One region of the Shewanella sp. FJAT-51649 genome, then DNA from elsewhere that is predicted to be linked to it. Evidence: predicted binding sites of a transcription regulator. Region 1 holds the regulator's gene; each other region holds the start of a gene.
The links. The regulator sigma-54, encoded in region 1, starts transcription at its own class of promoters, with help from an activator protein. The targets are predictions, from matches to a motif close to GTTGGCACGNNNNTNGNNT.
Positions count from the first base shown of each region.

Region 2: a site for sigma-54 is predicted at 7,056-7,074, ahead of K0H59_RS14295 (DUF3192 domain-containing protein). Genes of this name have one in related genera too.
Region 3: a site for sigma-54 is predicted at 5,024-5,042, ahead of flgF (flagellar basal-body rod protein FlgF). Genes of this name have one in related genera too.
Region 4: a site for sigma-54 is predicted at 5,124-5,142, ahead of K0H59_RS12470 (YccF domain-containing protein). Genes of this name have one in related genera too.

Region 1 covers NZ_CP080411.1:773,202-781,139, reverse strand. The annotation lists gene mlaE (lipid asymmetry maintenance ABC transporter permease subunit MlaE) at 29-814, opposite strand; gene mlaF (phospholipid ABC transporter ATP-binding protein MlaF) at 811-1,629, opposite strand; gene K0H59_RS03420 (KpsF/GutQ family sugar-phosphate isomerase) at 2,192-3,169, shown strand; gene kdsC (3-deoxy-manno-octulosonate-8-phosphatase KdsC) at 3,169-3,720, shown strand; gene lptC (LPS export ABC transporter periplasmic protein LptC) at 3,717-4,277, shown strand; gene lptA (lipopolysaccharide transport periplasmic protein LptA) at 4,264-4,815, shown strand; gene lptB (LPS export ABC transporter ATP-binding protein) at 4,812-5,543, shown strand; gene K0H59_RS03395 (RNA polymerase factor sigma-54) at 5,649-7,124, shown strand; gene hpf (ribosome hibernation promoting factor) at 7,153-7,440, shown strand; gene ptsN (PTS IIA-like nitrogen regulatory protein PtsN) at 7,443-7,886, shown strand; gene rapZ (RNase adapter RapZ) at 7,883-7,938, shown strand, end outside.
Region 2 covers NZ_CP080411.1:3,210,805-3,218,742, forward strand. The annotation lists gene K0H59_RS14245 (PTS transporter subunit EIIC) at 1-13, opposite strand, end outside; gene K0H59_RS14250 (flavodoxin) at 1-429, opposite strand, end outside; gene K0H59_RS14255 (hypothetical protein) at 553-726, shown strand; gene truC (tRNA pseudouridine(65) synthase TruC) at 876-1,730, opposite strand; gene K0H59_RS14265 (YqcC family protein) at 1,717-2,037, opposite strand; gene K0H59_RS14270 (DUF3549 family protein) at 2,184-3,197, shown strand; gene K0H59_RS14275 (DUF3301 domain-containing protein) at 3,194-3,580, shown strand; gene K0H59_RS14280 (DUF962 domain-containing protein) at 5,254-5,559, opposite strand; gene K0H59_RS14285 (GNAT family N-acetyltransferase) at 5,552-6,190, opposite strand; gene K0H59_RS14290 (DUF2789 domain-containing protein) at 6,335-6,568, shown strand; gene K0H59_RS14295 (DUF3192 domain-containing protein) at 6,618-7,016, opposite strand; gene K0H59_RS14300 (hypothetical protein) at 7,164-7,547, shown strand; gene K0H59_RS14305 (Zn-ribbon-containing protein) at 7,547-7,938, shown strand, end outside.
Region 3 covers NZ_CP080411.1:1,504,255-1,512,192, reverse strand. The annotation lists gene flgK (flagellar hook-associated protein FlgK) at 1-442, opposite strand, end outside; gene flgJ (flagellar assembly peptidoglycan hydrolase FlgJ) at 483-1,637, opposite strand; gene K0H59_RS06865 (flagellar basal body P-ring protein FlgI) at 1,655-2,746, opposite strand; gene flgH (flagellar basal body L-ring protein FlgH) at 2,758-3,432, opposite strand; gene flgG (flagellar basal-body rod protein FlgG) at 3,445-4,233, opposite strand; gene flgF (flagellar basal-body rod protein FlgF) at 4,244-4,987, opposite strand; gene flgE (flagellar hook protein FlgE) at 5,160-6,521, opposite strand; gene flgD (flagellar hook assembly protein FlgD) at 6,584-7,363, opposite strand; gene flgC (flagellar basal body rod protein FlgC) at 7,388-7,804, opposite strand; gene flgB (flagellar basal body rod protein FlgB) at 7,807-7,938, opposite strand, start outside.
Region 4 covers NZ_CP080411.1:2,806,547-2,814,484, reverse strand. The annotation lists gene K0H59_RS12495 (AMP-binding protein) at 1-1,053, shown strand, start outside; gene K0H59_RS12490 (PGPGW domain-containing protein) at 1,283-1,549, opposite strand; gene K0H59_RS12485 (ABC transporter substrate-binding protein) at 1,816-2,568, shown strand; gene K0H59_RS12480 (M14 family metallopeptidase) at 2,675-3,700, shown strand; gene K0H59_RS12475 (alpha/beta fold hydrolase) at 3,700-4,569, shown strand; gene K0H59_RS12470 (YccF domain-containing protein) at 4,632-5,039, opposite strand; gene K0H59_RS12465 (pyridoxal-phosphate dependent enzyme) at 5,324-6,271, shown strand; gene K0H59_RS12460 (hypothetical protein) at 6,275-6,535, opposite strand; gene K0H59_RS12455 (hypothetical protein) at 6,814-6,987, opposite strand; gene K0H59_RS12450 (ChrR family anti-sigma-E factor) at 7,522-7,938, opposite strand, start outside.

The sequences.
Region 1 (7,938 bases):
CTATCTGTATCCTTGGCGCTGCAATCCGTTAGCGGCCAAACATCAGGGCTGTTAGTAAAAAGTCCAATGCCAGTACGGCGAGGCTCGATTGCACCACGGTCGAGGTGGTTGCACGGCTGATCCCTTCAGGATTCGGCACCACTTGATAGCCGCGATATAAGGCAATCCAAGTCACCACCACGGCAAAAACGCCGCTCTTAATCAGGCAGTTCACTATGTCTTGGCGCCATTCGACCGAGGCTTGCAGAATCGACCAGAAGGCCCCGCCATCGATGCCTTTCCATTCCACACCCACTAAATGGCCGCCATAAATGCCTACCGCAGTAAACATCAGTGCCAACAGCGGCATGCTGATCACCCCCGCCCAAAAGCGTGGCGCAATGATTTGCCTGAGCGGATCAATCGCCATCATCTCTAAGCTGGATAACTGCTCGGTACTCTTCATCAGGCCGATTTCGGCGGTCAGCGCCGAACCTGCGCGGCCAGCAAATAATAATGCTGTGACCACAGGACCGAGTTCACGCAGTAAGCTTAAGGCCACCATGGGGCCTAAGCTCTCCTCAGTACCGAAACCGACTAAGATGTTGTAGCCCTGCAGCGCCAACACCATGCCGATAAACAGGCCCGAGACCACAATAATGACCATAGATTGTACGCCGACCACATAGATTTGGCGCACTAATAATGGAAAACCTTTACGCACCCGAGGCCAGCGAAAAATCGCGCCCCAGAGCATCAGGCCCGCACGGCCAAAACCGAGCACTAAATCGATAGCGCTGCGGCCGAGGTCGGCAATACTGTCGAATAACTTCACTTGCCAGCTCCTTTAGCCATTAATTCTTGCTGATAATCCTTCGCCGGATAGTGGAAAGGCACAGGGCCGTCGGGCGCGCCTTGAATAAACTGTTTGAGCTGCGGATTATCCGCATGCTTTAACTCTTCAGGCGTGCCATGGGCGATCACTCTTTTATCGGCCACCACATACACATAATCTGCAATTCCGAGCACTTCATCCACATCGTGGGACACCACAATCGAGGTCAGATTCAACGCATCGGAGAGTTCGCGGATAAGCTTCACCAGCACGCCCATGGAAATCGGGTCTTGACCGGCAAAAGGCTCATCGTACATCACCATTTCAGGCTCAAGGGCGATCGCCCGAGCAAGGGCGGCACGGCGCTGCATCCCACCGGATAATTCACTTGGCATCATCTGCGCGGCGCCACGCAGGCCAACGGCTTCGAGCTTCATTAATACGATTGAGCGAATAATCTCTTCGGGTAAGCCCGAGTGCTCACGCAGCGCAAAGGCGACGTTATCGAAGACGTTGATATCGGTGAATAAGGCGCCACTTTGAAACAACATGCTCATGCGCTTACGCAGTTCGAACAATTGGCTACGACTCGCGGCATGCACATCCTGACCATCGAACAACACTTGGCCGCTATCGGGCGTTAATTGGCCGCCGATAAGCTTAAGCAAAGTGGTTTTACCTATACCACTGGGGCCCATAATGGCGGTGACTTTGCCCCGAGGGATAGACAGACTAATATCTTCATATATGACACGCTGGCCACGGCTGAAGCCCAAATGACGGATCTCAACCAACGGCGTTTGTTCTTGAGTCATGCTTGATTCCGATATTTGAAAAGAGGTGGCCTACGCTTCCTGCCCAGACCAATCGAAGAGCCGCAAATTGTACGTAATTGCGCTTTAACCTACAACAGAATCGACACTATCGTCCTGCGATACTTTCAATTTGCCTCATTTCCAGCGAGAATGCGCCCTAAGTTTTCGCTCTGTGAAGCTAAAGTGTTACTTAATGTTTTCGCCCTTGTTGATAAATCAGCAAGTTTGTTTAGTTAAGGCTAATAAGATAAGCGAAATCACACTGAACTAGGCAAGACAACTTAACTCAAAAGCCATATTGAATGTCAAACTGGTTATCATGGCGGCCATAGCCATAAAAGTGGCTGCGCTAAAACAACCAAGACGATGATTTTGCTCAAGGCATTCAATCGCTAAACGGGTTATCCTGCCCCATTGCCGCCAACCCTATAGGCAAGGGCAGAACAATAAAACGCTACTCCGAGTAAGAAGCCGTTAATTTTATCATCTTTATCGCGTACCAAATTGTGCTATTCCAATCCCAGAACGGGGCGACAAAGACAATGCAAGAAGAGAGATAGACATGGTAGACCAATCACAATTGCGCCAGTGGGGCTGTAAAGTCATCGATATTGAAAAATCGGCCCTCGACAATCTTTATCAATATGTCGATTCCGTTGAATTTGCCCAAGCCTGCGAGTTAATTCTCAACTGCACCGGCAAAGTGATAGTGATGGGGATGGGGAAATCAGGCCACATTGGCAATAAAATCTCGGCCACCCTCGCCAGCACAGGCACCCCAGCGTTTTTTGTCCACCCCGGCGAAGCCAGCCATGGTGACCTAGGCGTGCTTTCGGACAATGATGTAATTCTTGCGATTTCAAACTCGGGCGAGTCGAGCGAAATCCTCGCGCTGATGCCGGTCATTCAACGTAAAGCCATTCCCGTGATTGCCATGACAGGCAAGCCAGAATCCACCATGGCGCGTCTCTCTAAAATTCATTTATGTATTGAGGTGCCAGAGGAAGCCTGTCCGCTTGGGCTGGCGCCAACTTCAAGCACCACGGCAACCTTAGTCATGGGCGATGCCATCGCCATTGCGCTGCTGCAAGCTAAAGGCTTTACCCGGGAAGATTTCGCCATGTCCCATCCGGGCGGCGCCTTAGGTCGTAAGCTGCTGCTTAAAGTCAGCAATGTGATGCACAGCGGTGATGATTTACCTTTGGTTAAACACGATATCTGCATTACCGATGCCCTGTATGAGATCTCCAAGAAAGGCTTGGGCATGACTGCGGTTATCGATGAACAAAACAAACTCGTGGGTATCTTTACCGACGGCGACCTGCGTCGCGTTATCGATGCCCAAGTCAACCTACGCACTACGCCTATCGCCGATGTGATGACGCGAAACTGTGTCACAATTACTGAAAACGTTTTAGCGGCGCAGGCGCTGCAAGTGATGGATTCCAAAAATATCAACGGCCTGATAGTGATAGATAAAGAACATCATCCTGTCGGTGCCCTCAATATGCTCGATATGGTTAAAGCGGGAGTGATTTAATGCCACAGCAAGGTTTTTACGGCCCCATCAGCGACGATGTTTGGCAAAGGGCGCAAAAAATTAAACTGCTGATCTGCGATGTGGACGGGGTGTTTTCCGACGGCCGCATTTATTTGAGTAACTCGGGTGAAGAGCTCAAAGCCTTCCACACCCGCGATGGTTATGGTGTGCGCTCGTTACTAACCAGTGGTTTTAATCTGGCGGTGATCACTGGCCGTCAGTCTAAAATTGTCGAAAACCGCATGACGGCGCTGGGTGTGACGCATATTTATCAGGGCGTAGATAATAAATTCGTTCCCTATGAAGAGCTGCTGTCGCTCTACAATGTCACCCCAGAAGAAGTCGCCTATATCGGTGATGATATTGTCGACCTGCCGGTGATGAATGTGGTCGGCTTGGCTGTCTGTGTCGCCGATGGCCATCCCTATGTCCGTCAACACGCCCATTTTGTGACTCACTTAAATGGTGGACATGGCGCACTCAGGGAACTTACGGATCTGCTCTTATTGAGCCAAAATAAGTTCACTTCCGCCCATGGGATGAGCATATGAGTCGTGTGACCCTCGCCATTATCGCCTTTTTTGGTACTGCGCTGGTGCTATATTGGCAAGTGCAGCAAAAACGCGGTGGCGATACGGATGACAGCTTGAACGTCAGCGACAGGCCCGATTACATTATCGAAGATCTGCGCAGCATTGAGTTTAATGAGCAAGGGCAAGTTAACAGTCGCGTCACGGCAAAGCACATGGAACACTATGAGCTGAAAAACCAAACCGACTTTACTCAGCCCGTCTATCTTGTCTATCCCGACCAAGGTAAAGCAAAATGGCAGATCCGAGCCGACCAAGGTCGACTCAACAAAGATACCGGCAAGGTTGTATTAGAAAATAATGTTATTATCGATGCCATCAGCCCTGGTGAACCCATACAGACATTGTCCACCAGTTTTTTAGAACTCGATCTCAACACTATGATAATGACCTCTGACCGCATCATTTACGTCACAGGGAAAGATTTTAATATTCAAGGGCAAGGCCTTTATGCCGACCTTAACGCGCAGGAAGTGCAATTGACCAGTCAGGTAGTAGGAACCTATGAAGCAAAATAACATATTACTTGCCGGCCTAATGCTAATCACCAGCATAAGCGCCTTCGCCAAGGTCGGTGACTTACAGCAAGAAGTGAAAATTAAAGCCGTCAGCCAAACTGCGGACATTAAAAACAACCAGATCATTTTCTTCGGTCCGGTTGAAGTCACCCAAGGCTCGATTAAAATCCATGCAGATCAACTACGTGCATTTTCTGCCGAAGGGGAAAACAGCAAGATTTTAGTGGCAACGGGCAACCCTGCGACCTACAGCCAAATTCTCGACGATGGACGCCCAGCTTCGGCGAGCGCCAAAGAAATTCGCTACGAAATGGCGACCCGCACCCTGACCTTGACGGGCTCTGCGACCCTAGACCAAGCGGGTAGCCAAGTTACGGGTAACCTCATCCGTTACGATATTATTCAGCAAAAACTGATCGCTGAGAGCACGGGTAGCGGCGATGATCGCGTGATTACCATTATTCAACCTGACAACTATCAGGAAGAACTCAAGAATCAGCCTGCGGACAAACCTGTGAAAAAACAGGATTCTAAATGACCCAAATCACTTTAAAAGCACAGAATCTCGCTAAGAGTTATAAGAGTCGTCAGGTTGTGAAAGATGTCAGCCTGACGGTCAAAACGGGTCAAGTCGTCGGCCTACTCGGCCCAAACGGCGCGGGTAAAACCACCACCTTTTACATGGTCGTGGGCTTAGTCAAAAGTGATAAAGGCCATATATTTATCGACGATGATGATTTAACTGCCGATCCCATGCACCTGCGCGCTCGCAAAGGCATTGGTTACCTGCCACAGGAAGCCAGTATCTTTCGCAAGCTGACAGTGCACGACAATATCATGGCGGTACTGCAAACCCGTAAAGAGCTCAATCGCGACCAACGCGAAGAAGAGCTGGAACATCTACTCGAAGAGTTCCATATCACCCATATTCGCGATAGCCAAGGCATGTCGTTATCGGGCGGTGAACGTCGCCGCGTCGAAATTGCCCGCGCCTTAGCGGCCAATCCTAAGTTTATTCTGCTCGATGAACCCTTCGCCGGTGTCGACCCGATTTCGGTTATCGATATCAAGAAAATCATCGAACAACTCAAGAGCCGAGGCCTTGGGGTACTGATCACAGACCACAATGTGCGCGAAACATTGGACGTCTGTGAACATGCCTACATTGTCAGTCACGGAAACCTGATTGCCGAAGGAACTCCCGCAGAGATCTTAGACAATCAGCAAGTTAGGGCTGTGTACTTAGGTGAACAATTCAGGCTATAGTTACTTAAACAGAGCCAATTAGCCTTGAATTTTGGCTTATCAGCGCCATCAATATGATAACAAGCGGCCTAAATTCAAAATAATAACGTAGGGATCAGCGGTAACATGAAAGCGTCACTCCAGCTCAAACTGGGTCAACAGTTAACCATGACGCCACAACTTCAACAGGCCATTCGTCTGTTGCAATTGTCGTCATTGGAACTGCAGCAAGAGATCCAGCAAGCCTTAGACTCTAATCCTCTTCTCGAGCTGGAAGAGGAGCAATTCGATGCGCCTACCGAACGTAAGCAAGATATCGCCGATACCGACTTTAGCGAAACGACGGCCCAGCCACAGGAACAAGACAATTCCACCGTGGACATTGCCGAGTCGCTGACCAAAGAATCCCTACCCGAAGAACTGCCCATGGACACCACTTGGGATGAAGTCTTTACCGCATCGCCAAACTCAGGTTCAGGCGCGAGCCGTGAAGATGACATGCCCTTCCAAGGGGAAACTAGTGAAGGCCTGTACGAACATTTAGAATGGCAAAAAAACCTCACGCCCTTCTCTGAAACCGATTTAGCCATCGCCACCGCGATTATTGATGCCATCGACGATCAGGGTTATCTCACTCAAAGTACTGAAGATATCCTCGAAGCTATGGGCAATCCAGAGATAGAACTGGATGAAGTCGAAGCCGTACTCAAGCGCATTCAACACTTCGATCCCGTCGGTGTCGCAGCAAGGGATTTAAGCGAATGTCTGCTTATCCAACTCTCCCACTTTGCGCCGGATACCCCACACCTCGAAAACGCCCGCATGCTGATCAAAGATCATTTAGATCTGATCGCTGCCCGCGACTTTAGGTTGTTGATGCGTAAAACCAAGCTTAAGGAAGATGACCTGCGCGAGAGCATTGCCCTCATCCAAACCTTAAACCCTCGCCCCGGCTTACTCATCACCCCTGTTGATGAAGAATATGTCATCCCCGATGTGTCGGTGTCGAAGAAAAATGGTCGCTGGGTGGTCGAGTTAAACCCAGACTGTATGCCAAAAATCAATGTTAATCAGCAATATGCAGCCATGGCGCGCAGCACTAAAAGCCAAGCCGATAGCCAATTTATCCGCGGGCATCTGCAAGAAGCCAAGTGGTTTATTAAAAGCCTTGAAAGCCGTAACGAAACACTGCTCAAGGTGGCAAACTGCATAGTGCAATATCAACAGGGTTTCTTCGAATACGGTGAAGAAGCCATGAAACCTATGGTCCTAAACGATATCGCCGAGGCGGTAGAGATGCATGAGTCCACCATTTCACGGGTAACCACACAAAAATACATGCATACCCCAAAGGGACTTTTTGAACTAAAATATTTCTTCTCAAGCCACGTCGGGACTGATGATGGCGGTGAGTGCTCATCCACGGCAATCAGAGCCTTCATTAAGAAACTGGTTGCAGCGGAAAACCAGAAAAAACCATTAAGCGATAGCAAGATGGCGCAACTTCTGGCAGAACAGGGAATTAACGTTGCGCGCAGAACCATTGCGAAGTACCGAGAGGCGATGCTTATTCCCCCTTCCAATCAGCGTAAAAGTTTATAGCCTAAAGTGGAAATCGGAGGACGTTTATATGCAAATAAACCTGAGTGGACACCATATCGAGATTACTGAATCGTTACGGGCTTATGTTGAGGAAAAGTTTTCAAAACTTGAACGTCATTTCGAACAGATCAATAATGTGCACGTTGTGCTCAATGTTGAGAAAATGCAACAAATTGCCGAAGCGAGAATCAACCTCACCGGTGGTGAAGTCTTCGCGACTTCAGAGCATGCAGATATGTATGCTGCCATAGACGTCCTGATCGACAAGCTTGATCGTCAGGTTATTAAACACAAAGAGAAGTTAACAAAACACTAGCAATGGAACTTCGTACCATACTGCGGCCGGAATGCACGACCTGCGCCACTCCGGGCAGTAAGAAAAAGGTACTGGAACTTATCAGCGACTTAGCCGCTGCCCAGTACCCCACCCTCTCATCTCAAGAGATCTTCGAAAGCCTAGTGGCGCGCGAAAAGATGGGGAGCACAGGTATAGGTAACGGCATCGCCATTCCACATGGTCGATTAACCGATATAACACAACCCATAGCCATATTGGTGAAATGTGAGGAGCCGATAGCCTTTGATGCTATCGATAAACAACCTGTCGACATTTTATTTGCGCTGCTGGTGCCTGCTGACCAATGTCAACAGCACTTAAGCACTTTGTCCTGCATGGCTGAAAAGCTCAGCGACAAACAAATATTGAAGCAATTGCGCAAGACGCATGATGAAACGGAACTCTATCAGGTAATCACTGGATGAAACTGGTCATAGTGTCAGGGCGCTCAGGCTCAGGCAAATCGGTCGCACTAAG
Region 2 (7,938 bases), 2.4 Mb from region 1:
GCTTTCCAGCCATTTTATCGCTTCGACCTCGGGTTCCATGGTTTCACAGGCATCAATTTCTAGACGCGCCACAACGGGTTTAGCGCCTAATTCGCTGAGCAATTCATCTACCGATTTACCCGCACCGCAAAAGGTATCGTAACTCGAATCACCAAGTGCGATTACGCTGTATTTCAGCTCGGGCAGATAAGGCGCCGTCTCCTTAAGATGATAATACCAAGGCTGAATATCGTCGGGTAAATCCCCTTGCCCAGTGGTCGAAGTCACTACCACTAACAACTCATCCTGTGGCGGCGTAAATTGGCTAATTTCATTCGGTTGCCACAATCTGGCGTCATAACCGAGTTCTGTCAGCGCTTTTTCTAAGGTTTCGGCGGTAAATTGTGCGCTACCATACACAGTGCCAAACACCAGATTAACTTTTTTCATGATATACTCCGTGCCACATGCGTAAACGCAACTTAGCTGAAGTTACTTTATTGTGAGGCTTTAGGGCAAGCAACAAGGTAAAAATTTTATAAATCAAGTTATTGAGCATGAGGAAGCACACTGATGCGACAGAGCAATAGGCAAAAACACCTCAAGCACCAACATAAAACCACCCAAATTAGACGCAAACATTACTTTCACGCCGCCCAGCAAAATCTGCAATTACCGCTAACCGTCCCAGCGGAATACTCGACCTTAGCCAGCTTGATATCCAGTCTCAAACCAACCAGTAGTTAAGACCGCCGATTGTTGCGATGAATTGCATGCAACTAGACAGATAGCCAAGATGCAAGCTGAAGTGAGCACTCGCCTTAGGCTAGAAGTATCTTTAAGTTAGTAGTCGCCTTAAGCGACCACAGGCCTTAAATGCCCAAACAAGCATTGCCTTAAACGGTCGTCGTTTGCTCTGCAATCAACACACTTGGCTCGCAACAAAGTACGGCATCATCCCAACCCAGTCCTGAAAACACGGTTTCCCATTCTGGCTCAAGCTCGGTTTCGATACTTAAGCGCTCAAGTGTCACCGGGTGAGTGAAGGTTAACTTTTTCGCAATCAGCCACAGTCGATTGATATCGAAATGCGTACGGAAAAACGCATTTTGCTTACCATCGCCGTGAGTGGTATCGCCAATAATCGGGTGACGTAAATGCGCCATATGGCGTCTGAGTTGGTGCTTACGCCCCGTTTTGGGACTCAGTTTCACTAACGCGAAACGGCTAGTAGCGTAACGCCCCGACGGATAAGGAATTTCGGTATTTAATAGCGGCTCATATTGAGTCACGGCGTCCTGCGCGGCCTTATCTTGATTGGCAAACTTGTCAGCCACCTCATCCAATTCGATTTTAAGCGCATAATCCAACACACCACTCTCGTGCATATTGCCACGCACCAGTGCCAAATATTGTTTTTCAATACTGTGGTTGGCAAATTGCTCACAAAGGGCATTGGCCACCTCACTGCTTTTAGCAAATAACAACACGCCCGAGGTGGGTCTATCTAAACGGTGTACCGGAAACACATGGCAACCAACAAGATCCCGTGTCAGTTGCATCGCAAAAAAGCGTTCACGCCGCGCTAAGTAGCTGCGATGAACCAATAATCCCGCGGGCTTGTGGATAGCCACCAAGTGCTCGTCTTGATACAAGATACGCAGCTCTGGCGCAGGCTCTGACTGTTCGTCGTTCTCGGTTGGATTGTATTTATCCTCTGGCATATCCAGCCAATCATCATCTAGGTTCATTTAACAACATATCCAATTCATTTAAGACAGCGATTAAAGGTGTTAACGCCGCTTGTTCGGACCACACATGTTCCGCCATTGGGGCTATCGCAATTTTGCTTGGCAAAGGTTGCCCCGCATCGATAAGGGCTTGCATGCGCGGAATAAAGATAAACTGCAACCATTGCGCTAACGACATCAGATCGCAGGCAAAAGGCGCCGTACTGGCCATAGCTTCATCACTGGGCGCACGAGTAGCCCAAAGCCCGGCACTTTGTAGCTCATGGGCAATTTGGGCTAGCTTGGTTTGAGTTTGGCTGTAAAGCATCGATATAAGGTCCATTAAGCCACAGTCATTCGACAATTAAGCGCTGCGACTGAGGCGATAAAAGTGTGGCAATCATACCATCGCGCACAACTTCCCCCTATAATGTCGCCAATTTATTGAGCCTTTTTGATTGATATGACAGCCAAATGACTGAAATTACCACGCTTAGCCAATTTTTAACGACAGCCAAAACCCAATTCCAAGTCTATGAATTAGGACGAAGAGTACAGCACATCGATATGCTGGCCTTCCATCAAATCGAATCATTAGTCACGCCCTACCCTTACCCTATTCAAGGGCATGCCCAATTTGCCATCGTGTTTTGGAACGAGAGCCAACAACACTTCATTTGGTTCCTAAAGCTACCGTTAGACGAACAAGGGCTGCTCTCGCCGGCGCCGCGCTCACAGTTTATTGAAATGGTATTAACAGCACTGGGGCAAGATCCTACTCAGCCATTAACCGATGAACAACAGGATCGCCTCGCTAACAATCCGTTTAGCTTTAAGCCCAGCCAAGAAAAACTGGCGGTATTTAACGCCTTAGTGCGTAAACAGTTAGGGTTAAGTGCTTCAATTCAATATGAGTTTGCGGTGCAATATCTCTCGGGGCAAATTGCAGCGAGTGAATGGCAGCATATTGGCCTGCAAGGTTTGAGCGACGTGTGTGTTCGCCTTGGGGAATTAGATCACGAGCAGCAACTCCTTGCCAGTTTTGACAATAATGCGATTGAAGTGCAAATTGCCCTGTGCCAATGTCTCGAACATCTGCATTTAACAGAGGTGCTTGCCAATAAACTTTACGCTAAGTTTGTGACGGCTCCTCCCGAGTACCAAGCCTATTACTTGCGCGCACTCGCTTCTCATACCGAATTGAGTCAGCAAGCCCTCGCCCATCTTCAGCAAACCGAGCGCTTAGAGGCCAATGAACTCATCAGCATCGCAGGCCGAAACTGGACGGTATTAAAGCAAGAGCTGAGTCGCAGTATTTATCTCGAAGCACTGGCGCGACAACCCCAAGCCTTTTTTAATCAGATCTTTGCTGATATTGTGGCAATTCCCAGTTTGCGTAACCACTTATTGGGTGAGTTAAGAAACCCCAATCGGAGTGTTCAACTATCACAGGCCATTGGTGGCTTGTTTAAGGCTACAAGTAAATGATGTCAGATCTGCTGTTAATTATTGCGCTCGTTGTGGTTGCGGCCTTTTTTTGGCAATTACGTCAAATGGCAGAATTGAGCCGTATTTTTGCCGAAAAAGAATGTTGCCGACAAAAAGTACAACTCTTAGCCATCGCAATGGAAACGGCTCGCCCCAGCCTTGGTGGCACCACAGGGATCTGTTGGAAAGCAAAGTATCTATTCGAATTCAGCACCGATGGCATCAATCAATACCGCGGCCATATTTGGATGCTAGGGAAAAAAGTGCAAAAGATTGAATGGCCTATTTTCCCAGAGCCAGAATGGCAAGAAGCACCGATGGCCAAAGGAAAGTTTGGTGGTTGCGGCAGCCAAAGTAGCTGTAGCTCAGGCAAGTGCCATTAAGCGATTGCCGTTAACCTTTAGATAAAGCAGGACTGAATAACTAACGCCGAGCCGTATAGATAACATTCAGCCATAGCTCGGCTCTACATCCGTACTCAATCAGCTTTATCTGCACGTCTGCACGAATACCAAAAAGAAAGGGCGTGGTCATAAGACCACGCCCTTCTGTTCTCTGTTAAGCTATCCCGCTATTTTCGTGCTCCCTGCACCATCCATGCGTCAACTTGCGTCCTGCATCATCCCTGTTCAATCCGTGATATTTCCCTGTACTTAACGTACTTCCCTATCTCTTGGCGTTCCTTTTACCAAGCTTGCTCTTTCCTGAGCGGTTCCAGCATCATCCGTGAAATAGGTTCAGTAGCATCCTTTCTATTGCACTCCATGTGCCATTGCAATCCTGTGCAATTAGGCTATCTATCCCTGATAGTCTTTCCTTCCGTGGTTCGCATCGCTTTCATCCTGAAAGTCTCTCCTTACCACTCCATCAGTGTTTGTTCCTTAAACACTGTCCAGTCATCCTGACTGCTAACTTCCTGTTCGCTGTAGTTCCGTCTACAAATGAATTCTACGATAGCTATGGCAGGGTGGCTTTCGCAAAAGATAAAAATGTAAGCCGCCATATTAAGTTCATAATGGAAAAAAATTCTTAACATATTGATTAGATGCGACTTACCTAAAACTAGGTAGTCATTGTCAGTCAAAAAACTTACACATCGCTTACAGCCTTGTGAGATATATCTCACAAGAAATCGGGCAAGTTATGCCATTTGAATGCACAAACATTAATTAATCCCGAGACGTTCAAGCACAGCAAAGGAAATAGCGACTGTATAAAAGAGTAAAAATCGTCCGTTAAATTTGTTTTTCAAACAGAGGGCACACAAAAGTGGACATTATGACGTATCGTAAAAAATAACGTTGGAGAATAGCAAAAAGAAAGGGGCGCACTATGTGCACCCCATTTATCCTCTGCAAGCCATCCTGCTTGATTGTGCTCCCTGCACCTTCCTTGCGATCGTTTGCTCCCTGCAAGCGTCCTTCAATCCCTTTATTTCCCTGTGTAGTAGAACCGCCACCACACTCAATCCTTTGACCCGAATATCCTATCTCGGCTCCTGTCACATCCAGTGACTCATCCCAATCGCGTCCTGCTGAATCCTTTCCTAACCTCAGTACAAGCTGTTCACCCTTATACTTATCCTTTTACTCGATACTTCCTGTATCCAGTAACGCTTAATCCTTAAGCTTGTCCTATTTCATCCTGAAACCTGCTATCCCAGCAGATACAACATCCTCTATCATCCATGAGAAAGCAGCCTTGCTTTTCCTTAGCCTATCCTAGGCAGATGACAGTTTTCCTACTGTCAGTGGTTCAAATCCAAGAACCTGAATTCGTCGCTTCTTGCGTCCCTCTCGCCTGTATTGCTATCCCTGCTATCCATTTGCTTTGGCGATGAGTTGATTCTACGTGGTTCTCGCTATTTTTGTTTCGCTTAAAGAACACACACTAGCGCACTTTTCATACAATCAAGCTTTATTCAAACGTAACACCATGATTTTAAATACACTTTAAAAACTGTGATTGCAAAACAGTCAGTAAGAAAACATTTTATCCTACAGGCTTTGTAAGCGATCTCTCACACGGGTGTCAGCTTCTCACTGTTGAGGGACATTTAGCACTTCAACTTACCGGTGAGAATTTGTGCAAACATCACCCAATCTCCCATCAAACTGTACAAGGGATATTGGAAAGTCGCAGGGCGATTATGCTCAAACACAAAGTGTCCCACCCAAGCAAAACCATACCCCACTAGGGGGATAAACAGTAAAAACCAACCATTTGCGAAAAGCAGCGCCGCCCCTAATAACAAGAGCACCAGAATACTGCCAATAAAGTGCAATCGCCTACAGCTCAAGTCTTGGTGCTGTGAGAGATAAAAAGGGTAAAACTCAGTGAAGGAGCGGTAAGGTTCATTCATCTTGTTGGCCCGTGTAAAAGAGTAATTGTCCGGCCACATTGCCTATGCTCAATTCTCCGAGGGAGACAAAATCATGTTGCATAAATAACTGGCTATGGGCTTCTTGGGTGGTAAAGACACCAATCCCCTCAAGCTCAGGCTGCTCATCGCACCAACTCACTACGGCTTGCACGAGTTGATGACCTAACCCCTTTCCCTGCTCATTGGGCGCAAGGGCGATAAATTGTAGGATCCCGCAGTGCTCGCTCGGCAGCAGCTCGACGATGCTCGATTCTTTCTTCATCATCGCCTGAGTCGATTGCCAGCCCGTACCGAGCAACATCTTGAGTCGCCAGTGCCAATAGCGACCCTCCCCGAGGGGCACTTCCTGAGTGACCACACAGGCAACACCGACTAAGCGCGTTTGGTCAAACAGCCCGATTAAGGCTTGCTTCTCCTGCCAGAGCGCATTCAGTTCTTCACGGATTGCAGCACGCAATTTTTGTTCGTAGGCGAATTTGTCTGAAGTGGATAAGGCATCCACAAAGAAAGGATCGTCATGATAGGCGTTATAGAGAACCGAAGCGGCGAGGCGTAAATCTTCGGCGGTGAGGTAAACTGCACGGCACTCATCCAAGGTATTATTGTCCATTATTAGAATTCCTTGATTTAGATCACACTCTTAGGAGTAATTATCACTGTATCAAGGAAACAAAAAAGTGCAAATTTTAATCATAGATTGCATTTTTCAGTGAGTTGCATACCCTAGATAAAGGCACACAGAGAGGATGCGAGCATGGATACCACGCCAGTCGATTTGAGTCATCTGTTTGAACAGTTGGGATTAGCCAATCAAGCTCAAGCCATCAGCCAGTTTATTGCGAACCATCAACTTCCCCCAGAGACACACTTAACCGAAGCGCCATTTTGGACGCAGGCGCAAAAGAGTTTTCTGACCGAAGCATTAGAGGCCGATGCCCAGTGGACCGAAATTATCGAGCAGCTCGATGTGCAATTAAGAAAGCCCTAATAGTTTAGGGCTGACACTGAATCACTTAATAGCGAGTTGCGTTGAGTCGTTAAATTTTGCTGTAGGCGGTGTCGCCCCAGCCGACCAGCACACTGTTACTTAAGACGATTGGCGTGCATTCATCCTTAGTGGTTTTACCGTCACTGTGGGTATGCTGGGTGCGATAGAAGAGTACCAACACTTCTTTATCGGCTTGGCCGTCTTTCTGCTGCAGATAAGATTCGCTAAAGTCCGAGGCGCCCATCAGGGTCATCACTTGGTCTTTGCTCATGCCAAGGCTGAGCTTAGTCAGATTATTGCGGTTTTTGTCCTGTGTTTTTTCCCAAGATTCGTTGCTATCCCACTTAGATTCACTGTCGCCGACATTGACCACACAACCGCTAAGACCTAAGCTTGCTAACCCTAAAAACGTGACCGCGATGAGTTTGCGATTAATATTTGCGTTCATATTATGACTTCCTGTGTACTTGTTATAAAAATGCTTAAAAAGCAAAATCAATGCCAAACAGCAATACATTGATTTATAAGAACTAAAATAACCACGCCACAGTAAGTTAGTGAAAAATATGATATAGATTAAGGAATTTCACTTATTATGAGTCCGATTGACCAAGTGTTAGCAACAGCATGCGCACTCGAAGCCAGCGGTAAAACCCCAAGCCTTGCCCTGATAAAAAGCCGCGTCGGTAACAAAATCCCTATGCCGCTGTTAATCCAAGGATTACAGCAGTTTAAATCGATACCCAAAGCCGAGCGTGAGCGTTTAGCGGCTCAATCACAGCCCGTGGTTGAAGAGACACACACCGCCGAAGCTTCGCCACTCACAGTCGCCACACTGGCGCAACAGTTAGCCCAATTGCAACAGGGCATTGAGCAGGCCCTCACGTTAAAAAACAACGAGATCATGCAACTCAAAAATGAACTTATCGAGCTGAAACAACGTGTCAGTCAACTCGAATCCCAAGGAAAATCCGCTTAATGTTTGTCACCGAATTGCGCTTTGAATGCTTTGCCGATACCACCATCAGTGCGGCAGAACGTGCCATCAATCAATTACTCGAAGCTTACCGCGCTAATGGCCAAATCCTCGGCCGCGAATTTGCCGTGGCCTTTAATGAGGGCGAATTTCGAGTACGCCTACTCATGCCTGAAAAAAACAGTTTGAATCATCGCTATCACAGCCCTTGGGTGAAAAAAGCGCTGGCGGAATTAACCGAGGCTAAACTACTGGCGCCACGGGAAAAATTTATCGGTCAGGATATTAATTCTGAGGTGAGTAACACTGAGCCACCCAGCTGGCAACTGCTGTACACTAGCTATGTGCATATGTGTTCGCCCCTGCGAAGTGGCGATAACCTATTGCCCATTCC
Region 3 (7,938 bases), 730 kb from region 1:
TCTGGTTCAAACTGTTTGCCAATTGTTTGGCATCGTTTAAGGTCGAGCTACGAATGCCTAAATCAGCAGGTAAGTCCGCTAGACTGTTAAGGCCAGAAAACAGATCGTTCAAACTCTGCGGCACCACTTTGCCGATTTGCGAGAAGACTTGGTCAAGTTCACTCAACTTGCCATAGCTCGCTTCAGCAGCACTCAAGGTCGTTTGGCCAATACGCAATTCACGCGCAGCGTAGTCGTTATAAATACGTTTAACGTCAGAAACATAAGTGCCTGTACCGTAAAAACTATTGCCAAGACGTTGAGACTCTAAGGTGGTTTGTGTCGCCACTTGTCTGTGATAACCCGCGGTGTTGGCGTTGGCGATGTTATTACTGGTCACCCCCAGTTGCGATTGGGAGGCAAGCACGCCCGTACGGGCGATATTTAATAGATCGATAGCCATCAGCCGATACTCCCCAACACTAACATCCTATGAAGAATGATCATTTGTCTTCTCCTGGCAGTATCGATTTCAGCTCTTCACTGATGGACTGCATGACTTTAATGACTTTTTCAGCATATTTAGGATCGGTGGCATAGCCAGCATCCTGCAATGCGCGAATAAACTGAGTCGGTGACGCTGCCACTTTCTTGGCATCTTGATAACGCTCACCGTCAGCAATAAAGGATACGAAATCGTTAAAACTGTGCTCGAAATCGGCATACACCCTAAAATCGGCTTTTTGTCTAACGGCAATACCCTGCTCAAATTCCAAGGTACTCACGTTAGCCTTATCACCTTGCCAACGACGGTCGGCTTTAATGTTGAATAGGTTATGGCTAGGCGCGCCATTATTGCCGCGGACAATTTTTTGACCCCAACCCGTCTCAAGGGCCGATTGTGCTAATAACACTTCGGGTTTAGTGCCAAGGGCTTTGGCGGCTTTTTCCGCATGGGGGTAGAGCGTCGCCAAAAATTCTTCACGGCTACCAAACTTAAGGGTCTTTTGCGTCTCCCTAAATGCCGCCGTCGGCAAGATTTGGCCGCTGATCACAGGTTCGATTGGCGATAAGGGCTGTTCTGACCAAGTAGGCCTTGGCGTATCTATGGCCAACAAACGCTCGGGTCTATCAATATCTAAAGAAGACGTCACGCCATCGGCGTTATCCATCTCAACACTTGGGCGCGCAATCGAGACTGGCACGCCTTGGGCTGCAACGACTGGTGTTGCGGCACTTTGGGGTTCTGCAGTTGATGAGCTTTGCGCGGGAATGTTGAACGCTTTCGCATCATGTTGCAGCTTCATGCCGCCGTCATTACGCAACACGGATGCGGGCGTAAACTGGCTCGACTCGGGGGATAATTGCTGCACCATCATGTCTGCAAGTCCCAGCACACCTTTATCCGATAAATCGACGGATAACTGCTGATCCCGCATTTGCTCATAAAACTTAGTGTATTGGCTGTTAAGTGGGCTGTCGGATTCAAACACTGCGTTAGCATCACGCATGCTCTTCATCAGCATTTGCACGAACACGCCTTCAAATTGTTGGGCGACTTTTTTCAAGGCGCCCTTCTCATCTTTCTGAGCCTGGGCGCGCAGGGAATCGAGCCCGCCCAGATCAAGAAAATGTGATGAACTTGAAAGCTTTTCCATGATTTTCCCGACAGAAATTAGATGATGATAAGTTCACCATGCAAAGCACCTGCCACTTTTAACGCTTCGAGGATAGCAAGTACATCTGAAGGGGCCGCGCCCACCAAGTTTACGGCTCGCACTAACTCATCTAAGGTCGTGCCAGGATTGAACATAAACATCCGGCGATTGCTTTCGCTCGCATTGATCGTGCTGTTGCTCGTCACCGTTGTTTGACCATTCGCTAAGGCATTAGGTTGTGACACCTGAGTCGCTTCAGCAATAGTCACAGTCAAGCCACCATGCGTTACCGCGGCTGGCAATAACTTGACGTTCTGCCCAACCACAATCGTGCCAGTACGGGAGTTCACGATCACTTTGGCAGACTCTTCAGCAGGCTCCACTTCGATATTCTCGAGCGTGGCTAAAAAAGACACCCGTTGTGACACATCCCTTGGCGCACTAACCTGCACAGAGGTCGCATCCAATGGCCGCGCCATATCGGGACCAAGTAAGTCATTGATGGCATCGGCCATGCGCTGCGCGGTAGAAAAATCCGAGCGACGTAGGTTGAACGTCAAATAATCGCCAGTCGAAAATGGCGTTGCGACGCTACGTTCAACAATCGCGCCGTTAGGAATACGACCCACGGTTGGCGTATTTTGAATGACTTTAGAGCCATCCAAACCATCGGCACTAAAGCCGCTGACCACTAAACTGCCCTGAGCAATCGCGTATACATTACCATCAACCCCTTTAAGGAAGGTTTGCAATAGCGTGCCACCGCGCAGGCTTTTCGCTTCACCTAGGCTAGATACGGTGACATCCAATTCTTGACCAGGTTTGATAAAGGCCGGCATATCCGCATGCACCGCCACCACAGCTACGTTCTTAATTTTGGGTCTGAAATTATCGGGCAAGTTAATCCCAAAGTTTTTCAGCATGGTCATAAAGGTTTGTTCGGTGTAACGGGTCTTTTCGCCCGTACCGGGTAAACCGACGACCAAGCCGTAACCAATCAATTGGTTACTACGTACCCCTTGAACATTGGCAATATCTTTAATGCGCTCGGCTTGGCTTGGCTGTGAAAACACCAGCATGGCAACGGCTAAAATCAGTTTCAATTTCATGATACGACTCCTTAGAAGGGCCACCAATCGCTCATAAAGAACTGGCTTAACCAGCCCACTTTTTGCGCTTCGGCGAAGGTACCAGTACCGCTGTATTGAATACGCGCATTGGCCATACGGGTTGAATCGATAGTGTTATCCGGTTTGATATCCTGCGAACGCACAATCCCCGTCACTCGGATAAACTCATCGCCGTTATTGATAGAGATCCATTTTTCGCCGCGCACCACTAAGTTGCCGTTATTGAGCACTTGCATCACGTTGGCGGAGATACTGCCATCTAAGCTATTGCTTTGATCGGCATCGGATTCCCGCTTAGTGTTCATGCTGTCTTTATAACGTAAGTCGAGGGGAACCCCACCAATGGACACATTGCTGCCACCGGCATAAATGGGGTCGAGCGACATGTCAGAGCCTTTTTTGATCTGATTACCCGCGCTCTTTTTCGCTTGAGTCGCTTCCTTCAACACAATAGTGATAATGTCACCCACTTTATGGGCGCGAATATCCGAATAGAGACTGGCCGCTTGGCTGTCTTGATAAATTGACCCTGTCGCGGCAATTTTGGTTGGCGGCGCTTCGGGATATACCGGTGCATAGAAGGGATCATCTGCAATCGGCTTCTTGGGGGTAGAGCTACATGCCGTAAGCAAGAGCGCAGCGGCCAATATAAAATATCTAGCCATGATAATGTGCCTCTATAGATTCTGATTCACATAAGCCAGCATCTGATCGACCGCCGAAATCACTTTGGAGTTCATTTCGTAGATCCGCTGACTTTCAATAAGATTCACCAGCTCTTCGGTCACGTTTACGTTAGAGGTTTCTAACGCGCCTTGACGAATCGCCCCCATACCATCGAGTGATGCCGTGCCTTGGATAGGCGTGCCACTGGCACCGGTTTCGGTGTACAGGTTTTGTCCCATAGGATCTAAACCCGATGGGTTAATAAAGTCGGACATGCTGAGCTGCCCCACCACTTGGTTTTCTGCGGCGCCCGGCGTCTTAACAGAAACCTCACCTTCAGCAGATACGGTAATACTGGTCGCATCTTCAGGAATCGTAATTGCAGGTTGCAGCACATAACCCGAACCTGGCGTGACAATTTGCCCAGTGTCATCTAAGGTAAATTGACCATTACGGGTATAAGCCGTGGTGCCGTCGGGTAACTGCACTTCAAAAAAGCCAGGGCCTTCGATCATCAGATCGAGTGAGTTATCCGTGGTCAACATATTGCCTTGGGTAAACATCTTTTGGGTGGCTACCACTTTGGTACCCGCACCGATATTTAAACCGTTTGGCAACTTAGTGTTCGAGGCGCTAATGCCCCCCGCTTGGTTAACGGTTTGATAAAGTAAGTCTTCAAAGACGGCGCGGCTCTTTTTGTAGCCGACGGTGCTGGCGTTCGCGACGTTGTTTGAAATCACCGCAATATCGGTTTGCTGTGCGTCTAAGCCAGTTTTACTAATCCATAAGGCTGGATGCATAATTTATCTCCTAACTAATCCGCATTAATGAAGAAGCCGCGCGGTCGTTTTCTTCCGCGGTTTTCATCATCTTCACTTGCAATTCAAATTGTCGCTGTAGGTCGATTAAGGACACCATCTCATCCACAGGATTGACGTTACTGCCCTCTACAGCACCACTCTCAACAAACACGTTTGGATCGGTTGGCGCCGGATTGCCCGATACCAAACGGAACAGCCCATCCTCACCGCGCATCATTTGCGCATTACCGGGATTGACCAGCTTTAATCGCCCCACCTCTTCGATCACTTCCGTTGTCGCGCCCTGAGGACGTACTGAGATAATGCCATCCTGTGAAATGGTGACTTTTTCAATCGGCAGCGGTAACACAATCGGCCCCGCATCGCCCATCACAGGATTACCGCGGTCGTTATGTAATAACCCTGTTGAGTCGAAACTTAAGCTTCCTGAACGGGTATAGGCCTCACTGCCATCCTTTGCCTGCACTGCGAACCAACCATCACCTTTGATGGCAACGTCAAGATCCCGCCCAGTGGTTTTGATGGGGCCTGCTCGAAAATTGGCGGAGGGGGTTTCGACCATGGCAAAAACCCTCGATGGCAATCCTTCACCAAAGGCTTGCATCGATCTGGCTTGCGCCATGTCCGACTTAAATCCATCGGTATTGGCGTTAGCTAAGTTGTTGGCACGCAATGCCAACTCATTCATGTTTTGCTTAGCTCCGCTCATGGATATGTAGAGGAATTTGTCCACAGACTGCTCCGTCAAATTTTCAACCTGACAATAGCAAAGCAAGCATCATGCCAATAAAGTTGATGGCTAATTTACTGATAAATTGGGAGAAGATTATGAGGAAATGGCTACAAGGCCAAAAGAGGCTAAGTGTTGCCGCCAGCGGCAACACTTAGAAAAAGGAGAAATCAGCTTAACGAATTTGCAGTACAGTTTGTTGCAGGGTGTTGTTCACTTCGAGGGTACGGGAGTTGGCCTGGAAGTTACGTTGCGCCGAAATCAAATCCACCAGCTCAGTCGTTAAGTCGATGTTAGATTGCTCTAACGCCGAAGAACTGATGCTACCGAATGTACCACTGTTTGGTTCACCCGCGAGCGCAGGACCCGACTCAAGGCTGGCCTTCCATGAAGTATTACCGACTTGGGTCAAACCTTGCTCGTTGGCAAAGCGAACTAAGGCAACGCGGGATAATGGCACGGTTGAACCGTTTGAGTAACTGGCGGTGATCAAACCATCTTCACCAATTTCAACGTTTGTTAAACGGCCTACTGTCGTACCATCTTGAGTTAATTCGGTTGCCGCAAACGGCGCCGAATACTGAGTCGGTGCATTAAACTTAATGGTCACATCTTGAGTGCCATCGGCACCTGGGCCTAACACGCCAGCACCACCCACGCCTAACGCTTCTGTCGTCACGACCGCAGGATCGCTGCCGGTATACACGCCGACAGAGTTAAACTTCAACACCGAACCTTTCCAGCCGCCAGTGGTTTGGGCTGTCCCAGTACCATCGGCCGTACCGTCACCATTGGTATCAGTCTGATAAGTCCCCGCAGGGCCAGATACATCCACTTGCTTACCATCAATCGCGTAGTAAGCAACCCAGTTGTTTTCACCGTTATAGGAGCCGTTATTTGGCTTCACAAAATAGGTGGTCATGATATGCGGCTCACCGAGTGAGTCGTAAATCGTCATCGAGGTCACGCTGTTATAGGTTTTGGAGTCCAGCGGGTCAAAGGCTGCAGGATCGAGTGAACCTTCTTTCGCGTTCAAGTTCATCTGCATAGTCACGTTTTCAGTCTGAACAGGGCTACCGGCAGTATCAGGAATTTGTACTGGCTTAGCGGTGGTTAAACTGACGGATGTCGAGTTACCGTCTTTATCTACCGGGAAGGTTTGTAAATAATTACCAGCTGAATCAACCATATAATTATTTTTGTCGACTTTAAATGCACCAGCACGGGTAAACTGATGATCTAAGGTACCAATCTCAGATGCGGTCACAAAAAAACCGCCCCCTTTGATCGCTAAATCTAAAGAGTTATTGGTCAGCTGCAAACTACCTTGGTGGAACTGCTGCGCCACTTGGCTCGTTGCCACACCACCACCGACGGCGGTTTTAGAGTTAGAGAAAATTGAATTAGCGTAAACATCCGCAAATTCAGCACGCGATTCTTTAAAGCCAATGGTATTAGCATTCGCGATGTTGTTCGCTGTAGTGTTTAAGTCTTTCTGTGCAGCAGAAATGCCACTCAATGCAATGTTAAACGACATAATTCACCTCTACATTTCACTCAATTCAATTAAGGACTCAGGTCCAACTTAATACTGACAAATTAGGTTTCTGATACCGCGAGTACATCAGAGAGCTTAATACCTGCACCACCGCGAAGATTCAGAATCGCCCCAGTGCTTGCAGTGCCTAACGAAACACTGGTCACATGGGCATAGGTCGAGACGGCAAGCTCTTGAGATTTACCATCGACAAGTCCACTGGCCTTAATGGTGTAATTACCGGCACTGACAGGCTCGCCATTCTTATTCAGACCATCCCATGTCACAGGGATGTTGCCGCCATCACTGCCATCGATGTTAAAGGTACTGACCACTTGGCCTTTATCATCCAGTACACGCACGTTAATCACAGGAATTTTATCTGGCGTACTCACCACACCACTCAAGGTAGGGCTTTCGGTCGAGACATTGCCGGTATCGGTTGGGATCAATACCTTACGTCCAACTAATCCCGATGCTTGCAGCGCCTGACTCGAAGTCATCACACTGTTTAAATTAACGATTTCATCGTTGAGCTTCGAAATACCATCCACGGTCGAAAAGGATGCCATTTGCGCAATCATCTGATCGTTGTCGACGGGCTTAAACGGATCCTGCATTGACAGCTGCTGACTGAGTAACGAGAAAAAATCTTCCTGTGTCAGCTGCTGACTCTTGGCTTCCGGGACAATGGATTCGCTAGGCAAACGGATGCCATCTAAAAAAGGATTACCCGTTGATGTACTCGTTGTGCTCGTAGTATTAGTCGCCACCGTATTCGATTGACTCTTAGTTTGAGTCGTCTGAGCCGAGGTCTGGCTAAGTTGGTTAATGAGGCTCACAGCTTACCTCCTAAATAGCGCATATTATTTACCCATCCCAAGTGTTTGTTGCAGCATAGATTTTGCAGCTTCAGCGACTTGAACATTCATCTGATATGAGCGAGAGGCAGAAATCATATCCGCCATTTCTTCCATGACATTCACATTCGGCTTGTAGATAAAGCCATCCGCATCCGCCATCGGGTGATCCGGCGAATACTCTTTTAATAGGGGTTTATCACTCTCAACTATGCCTTTTACCGCCACACCTTGAGAGGCTTGTTGCTGACTTTGCGCCTTGGCCATTTCCGCTTCAAAAATCGGATGACGAGAGCGGTAAGTTTTATCTATGCTGCTGGAAACGGAGTCGGCGTTGGCAATGTTACTCGCGGTGGTGTTGAGGCGGACAGACTGAGCTGACATGCCAGAACCCGCCACATCAAAAATACTAAATAAACTCATGGTCAATCCCCTCTCAACGCTTTCTTCATGCCACTAAACTTACTGTCCAAAAATCCTAGAGACATTTGATATTCAAGCGCATTTTGCATAAATGCCGACTGTTCCTGTTGAATATCGACAGTATTGCCATCCCC
Region 4 (7,938 bases), 2.0 Mb from region 1:
GGCACTACGGGTAGCCCAAAGGGTGCGACCTTATCGCACCATAACATATTGAATAATGGGTACTTAGTGGCCGAGGCGATGAAGTTTACCTGTGAAGATAAGCTCTGCATTCCTGTGCCTTTATATCATTGCTTTGGCATGGTGCTGGGGAGCTTAGTGTGCCTTGCTAAGGGCGCGGCGGCGGTTTTTCCTGGGGATTCCTTTGATCCGCTGACCACCCTAGAGGTGGTAGAGCGTGAGCGCTGCACCGCACTGCACGGCGTACCGACTATGTTTATTGCCGAGTTAGAGCACCCCGAATTTAAACGCTTTGACTTAAGCTCACTGCGTACCGGTGTTATGGCGGGAGCGACTTGCCCAGAAGAAGTGATGCGCCGGGTACAAAACCTGATGTATATGCAGGAAGTGTTAATTGGGTATGGGCAAACCGAGTGCAGCCCGCTGAACCACATTACTGAAATCGACTCACCGGTAGAGAAGCGTGTGCTTACCGTTGGCCGGGCTTTACCCCATACCGAAGTGAAAATCGTCGATGAATTTGGTGAAGTGCTGCCGATAAATACACCCGGTGAAGTCTGTAGCCGTGGGTATTGCATAATGCAGTGTTACTGGAATGATCCTGAAAAAACGGCGGCAACCATCGATAGTGAAGGCTGGTTGCATTCTGGCGATATTGGCCAAATGGATGAGCAAGGTTATGTGCAAATCGTTGGTCGTATTAAAGATATGATTATTCGCGGCGGCGAGAATATCTATCCCCGTGAAATTGAAGAGAAACTCTACACCCATAAAGATGTGCAAGATGCAGCAGTGTTTGGGGTACACAGTGATAAATACGGCGAGGAAGTGTGCGCGTGGATCAAGGTTCGCAGTGGTGCCACGATTTCAGAGGAGGATATTCGCCATTTCCTTACCGAAAAATTTGCCTACTTTAAAGTGCCTCGCTACATCAAGTTTGTGGAGCAATACCCCATGACTGTCACGGGCAAAATCCAGAAATTTAAAATGCGTGAGCTGATGTACCAAGAGTTATATGAAGATATTAATGCATAGGTCATGTTGACGTTTTGAGATGAAATCCTTTGGGCAGCGTTTAGCTGGCGTTTCTGCTGCGTTATCGTCCGCTTATGTAGAATAACTACACAGCACGGACTCTGCCTTGCATAAACGTTAGCCATATCGCTGTAAAAATCCCCCTAAAACGTCATCACGCCCAAGGGCACATAAGATAAATCAACCCAAGTTCGATGGCTTGGGTTGATGTTTAGGTCGAGATTCAAAATTATCGACGGTGGCGGCGAATTTGATTATCGAGCCAAGCCGCACTCTTAGTTAATTGTCGTTGACTTAGGCGCAGCCAACGTTTTGCCCAAGGATACTGGGTGCTCAAGAGGGTTAGTCCTATCAGGATAAACAGCAGTCCCGGTCCGGGTAAGAGTAAAAATATCCCTCCGACTAAGGTAAAACATGCACCAATCACGGTAATGACGGTTCGAGTCATCGCGGGATGCATAAAAGTCAACTTACTGTCTTTGAAATAAATTGGCATATCGCGTCCCCTCAGATTGACTTTATCAGCTGGACCTCATCTTCTACTTTTCGCCGCATGCATGACGACGGTGAGTATCGATGCTCGTTTCAGTCTACTCTTATCATTTCTGCTTAAGCTAGGTTCTCGTCGGCTTAATATGTAACAAATATTCACTGTACCTTGAAGCATCGCTGATTATACTGAAAAGAGTTTAACCGATGAGCATGTGATGAATTGTTTGTTTTTCAATCCATTAAAACAGATGATCCTTTGATGGAGGTGTTATGTTCCGCTGGTGCCTACTGATGCTCTGTTGCCTTTTCGCCACGGCCAATAGCGCATTTGCCGATACGCTTAAGCTCACCTCATTACTCTGGCCGCCTTATTCCGGTCAGCAACTGGCACAACAAGGGGCCAGTGTCGCGGTCGCTCAAGCCGCCTTCGAACGTATGGAACAGCAACTGGTCGTGGATTTTTACCCTTGGAGCCGGGCGATAAAATTGGCGGCTATGCCAAGCTCCGATTACATTGGCTATTTTCCAGAATATTATTTTGAAACGGACAAGTTTGTTTTTTCAAAACCGATAGGGATCAGTCCATTAGGCATTGTTGAGCAAAAATCACATCCCATCAGCTGGCACTACTTAGCCGATCTGAACCGCTATACCTTAGGGGTGGTGAAGGACTATGTGAATACCGACTCCCTAGATCTGATGATTGCTTCTGGTACACAGCCCGTCGAGGCCGTGATCTCCGATGAACAAAACATCAAGAAGGTGGCAGCCGGTCGCATCGATGGTGCAGTGATTGATGTCAACGTACTCTATTACTTGTTAAAGCAGCCTCATCTGCAGCCATTGGCGGATAAATTACAGGTGAATAAACAACTGCTTGCGAATAAACAGCTCTACGTCGCGTTTCGTAATACCGAGGAGGGGCGCCATTGGCGAGATGTTTTCGACCAAGGCTTAGCTCAGCTGGATATTGAGAGTATTATGGGGGAGTTGTTGTTTCAGGAGGAAGTGACACGCCACTAAAGTGAACTTGGCTTTGGCTTAATCTGTTGTCATAAATGTGTCGTGGTTCGCCATTAATATCGTCCTAAGGCTATGAGTCGATGCTCATTTCACTTTCTAGGATGATATGAATAACATTCCATTCGAGTTAGATACACTTTCACAACTCATTGATACTCATCATCTTAAACTCAAATATCAGATTCTTGCGGACATTCCATTTCGGCACCAACATTTTCCGCTCTACAGTGTCGAGTTAGGCCTTACCGAACGCCCTTGTCCGACGGTGTTATTCGTCGGCGGCGTGCATGGGGTGGAGCGGATTGGCTCTCAGGTGATTTTAGCTTTGCTTAACAGCCTGCTACAGCGCCTTGCTTGGGACAAACACTTACAAGCGTTATTAACGGACATCCGCTTAGCCTTTGTCCCTGTGGTGAATCCCGTCGGGTTACTGCTGGGGAGTCGCGGTAATGGAAATCAGGTCGACTTGATGCGCAATGCGCCAATCGAGTCCCGTGAAAAAGTATCTTTTATGGTTGGAGGGCAGCGGCTCTCCTCTAAGTTACCTTGGTTTCGTGGCCTTGGCGGCATGGAGCTTGAAACCGCAGGGCTGGTGGCCTATGTGCAACAATTGCTTAGACAAAGTACCAGTCTCATTTCCCTCGATGCGCATTCTGGCTTTGGTTTGACGGATCATATCTGGTTTCCCTATGCCCATACTCGCGCGTCCTTTGAAAATGCCCACTTCATTTATCACTTAAAGCAATTATTTGAGGCCAGCTATCCCCATCATGGCCATTATCGGCTTGCGCCCCAGAGCCAGTTTTATCGCACCCACGGTGATATTTGGGATTACTTGTACCGCCAGCATCATGCCCAAGATCCTCAAGCAAATATTCCGTTCTTACCTTTGACCTTAGAGATGGGCTCTTGGGCATGGATTAAGAAAAATCCAAGGCAAATATTTAATTTTGCGGGATTTTTTAATCCGCAAAAAACACACAGGCACCACAGGATTTTACGTCGGCACACAGTTCTGATGCAGTTCTTGATGGAGGCGGCGTACGCACGGGAGTTAGAAGGACTGACGCCCGAACATCTCACACGACTGGCACAGAGCGCGCAGCAGTTTTGGTATCGGGAGCATTTTTGATGACAACTTGGGTATTACTCAGGGGCTTAATGCGGGATCAACGCCATTGGAATGGCTTCGATCAAAGGTTGAGGCAACGGGGTTGCAGAGTTTTCACCCCAGACTTGCCCGGCAATGGGATCCTCACTCACCAAGCCAGCCCTTTAACTATCGCTGAATATGCCAGTTCGGTGTGGCAACAATTGGATGAGCAACTAGCGGGACAAGCCTTTTATCTGCTGGGCTTATCGATGGGCGGCATGCTCGCCATGGAAATGGCTAAGCAGCGCCCGGAGCAGATAAAGCACCTATTTGTATTAAATAGCAGCGCGGCTAACTTATCGCCATGGTATCAACGATTTAATGGATTGAATGCCCTGAGTGCTTGGCTCAATCGTTGCCGTGGTCGACAGCTTAATCCCATCGAATCGACGATTGTACGCTTAACCAGCTATCGCCATCGGCGCGATATTGCCTTGATTGAGCGTTGGAGCCGATATCGCCACGAGTCGACGCCATTTTTCAGCAATGCATGTCGTCAGTTGTGGGCGGCGTTTCGTTATCGCTGCCCAGCGTCTTTAACTGTGCCCGTCAGTATTTTATCGGGTGATCGTGATGCCTTAGTGAATATTCAAACCAGTAGGGCATTAGCACAACAGTTTAAGGTCGAGTTGGTTGTCTTGGCCTATTGTGGTCATGACATCACCATAGATGCGCCAGCTAAACTGGCGCATTATCTATTCGAAATCATAAGCCTAGAACAAGGGGAAGTGAGTGAGCGGTTTGTAGATTGTGGCGACTTGCTCGATGAGGAAACCGCCTTTCATGAGGCAAGGTTAGTGCAGTCACTGCCAAACTATTTATCAGCACTACCTACTGACGTAGAGTAGTGCTGAGTGATTTGCCTTACGCTTTAGCGACTATGATTACTACGCCTTCGCTACTGTGGTTATTACGCTTTCGCTACTATGGTTTGCCCGATCGGCGTCAGGCTTAATAGCGCCAGCTTGATATGTTGGATCCCAAAGGGGATACCAATAATCGTCACAAAGCAGGCAAGGGCATGGGCTAAATGACCTATGGCCAACCAAATCCCAAACAGCAAGAACCAAATAATATTGCCTACCATGCCAAAGGCGCCAGTGCCTAAATCTTCACGTCCGGTTAAATGGCGACGATTCATTTGTTCCTGCCCAAAGGGCCAGAAGGTCAATTCGCCAATCACAAAGCAGGCTCGGCCGAAGGGAATACCAATAATACTGATAAAACACAAAATCCCCGCGAGCCACCAGGCGAGTCCCATCACAAATCCACCAAGGACAAACCAAGCGATATTGAAAATTAACCGTAAAAGCGACATTGAATACTCCTTAACTCATTTTAAATCAGTGTTGGAATGATGTTGGCCAACACACAGGATCATTAATTGATACTTAAATGGTATAAGCGAGAATTGTGCCAAAATATTTTTCATTATTTATCAATAAGATGTTTATGTTGATGACTGTGTGACGTTGTAAAAAATGCTAGATTTTCGCGAAAATGCTTAATAATTACGGACGATGTAGACAAGCTCGCGGTACACTAACGGCCTTGTTTCCTTCGAGTGTATTCATGTTAGCCAATAGCCAGTTGAGTCAAAGCTTGCTCTCTAAGAGTCCAGTAGAGTCTTTTTCCTTTGCCGGGCGCGAGATATTTCTCAAGCGAGACGATTTATTGCATCCTGCGTTTAGTGGCAATAAAGCGCGTAAGTTTGCCTATTTTCTAGATCATGAGTTTACTGGTGTGACTAAGCTGATTGGTCATGGCTCCGCGCAGGCTAACTCGTTGTATTCTCTGTCGGCGCTCGCCAAGCTAAAGGGTTGGCAGTGCGATTTTTATGTGGATCATATTGCTAGCCATGTCCGCACGTTGCCGACTGGTAACTATGCCGCCGCTATTGCTAATGGTACGCGTGTCATTAATTTATCAAGCCTGATTGCAGCCAATCCTTCTCTTCATCGTGAGCCTAATAGGACTTGCCAAGATTATATTGAGCAGCAAGTCATGCCAGCTGAGCCTAAGGCTTTGTTTATTCCCGAGGGCGGGCGCTGCCAGTATGCGCAATATGGTGTCAGTCAGTTAGCCGCCGAAATAGCTGCTTGGGCCGAGTCTCAGCATATTTCCGATCTCAAGGTGTTTTTACCCGCAGGTACAGGTACGACGGCGCTTTTTTTAAATCAGTATTTTGTGCGTCAGCAATTGAATATTCGAGTGCTTACCTGCGCCGTTGTCGGCGGCGATGAATATTTAACGCAGCAGTTTTATGAGTTAAATCCCAACTCTGCTGAACATCCACAGATTTTGAATGTGGGGAAGAAATACCATTTTGGGAAACTCTATCCTGAGTTTTATGCCATGTGGCAACGACTCTGTGCCAGCGGTGTGCAATTTGAATTACTCTACGATCCCTTAGGCTTTATGGTGTTAGAGGATTATTTACGGCGCGAGCAACATGCCTCCATTCTCTATATTCATCAGGGTGGGCTATTAGGGAATCAAACCATGTTGCCAAGATACAGACGAAAATATGGTGAGGGCGATGCAGGATAGCGTTTAGCCAACTAACTTATTGCGCTTTAATATTTTGTGGGTGCGTGTGGCTATCTTTTCCAGATGTTTAAGATCTTTCAATCCCGGCGTATCGGTTGAATATTGCCAATAGCTTATTTCAGCATCCAACATTTCCAGCATTTTTTTAGAACAGCCTAAACACTCACCTTGGCACATTTGTGCTTCATCTAAGTTGAGCGGAATAACCTGTTTAATCTGGGTTATTAAGGTCAGCATAGCCGTTTTAGTATCGGGTTTTGACATAGAAAATACATTCACAAACTGAGTGAGTGATTATATTAGCAGTGACAAATACAGATTAATTTGATCTAGGTTCGCGGAATACACATTTGGTTCGGCACGTATCTGTGTGAGCTAGATACCGCCTGAACCAAACGAGTTCGTCATTCGACGTAAGGGGATAGCAAATCGTGATATTGGGCTATCTATTTAGGTCATTTAGGCTTCGGTATGGCGAGGAAAATGGGAACCGAATAAACCTAAACACCGTCTTGGGTACTCTCAGGAGTACACCATGAGACTTATTTATTTGCCGACAATAGCCATTTCATAAAGTTTAAGGCTTCGGTGCGCTTTGAAAAAGTCTGCTTGTTTTTACCTTGTCTATCGGTAAAAGCAATGGATGTTTTGTTAACTGAAATAGAGTCTACAGGAAAGTTCACTGTGATTTCATGTCCGTTAATTTTGTATGACATAGGCCACACTCCTTTTAATTCAATTCACCCTTGGGTGAGTAAGTTATAACAATAAAATATCCTTAGCATAATTGCGAAAGATGATACTAATGAGTCTTGAGGTTACCCATTCCATGATCATTAATCAAGAGATGCCTTATTGATAACTAATGCATATCAGCGATTATGTCAATGGAATATCTCAATTAGCCCAGTTGACCATAGTAAAGTGACAGTACTATGACATGGGTTTAATTAAATAGTTCACTGTTTTTGAGTCGATGCAGAAAATCACTAACTCATTATTTTTGTGGGACTTACTTGTAGTAGGCTTTCTTCGTGAGGATCGTTTTTGTCATTGCTTACGCGAATGGACAAATCGATATAAAAAGGATAACGACAAGATACTTCTCAAAACGGCGGGCAGTATAACAGCAAAATTCCAGCTGGCAAGTTTATTTTTTACTCAGCGGGAAATAAGTTTGTTGGTATTTTGTTGTAATTTTGCGTTTATCGGTTATTCACTCTGCCAGCTTATTTTAAATGTCAGCGAGATTAATAAATCAGCTCACCAATGGGATTCAATAATTTACTGAGCCCTTTGGTAAAATATAACGGCGCATCTAACACTGTGTAACAGAGGCAGCCTGACTGGGTTTTGGGTGAATGATGCGTGTTGCCATCTAAGATGATGAAATCGCCGGGAACATACTGCCCGTTGAGATCCGAAAATTCTCCTGCCAATAACAGGGTTAGTTCGTATCCCTTATGGGTATGCTGCGGGATCTCACCTAAGGCGTCGATATGCAATAGGCTGGCGCGGGTGTGGCTTTCATTCACATCGAAACGCATTCGGCTGACTTTACCAATCTGCTGCCACGGATGAGCGATATGTTGACGAAAGACTGTAGGGATCTCATAGCGCACATGCTTATGATTTAGGGAAACCGTCGCTTTGGCGAGATAGTCGTT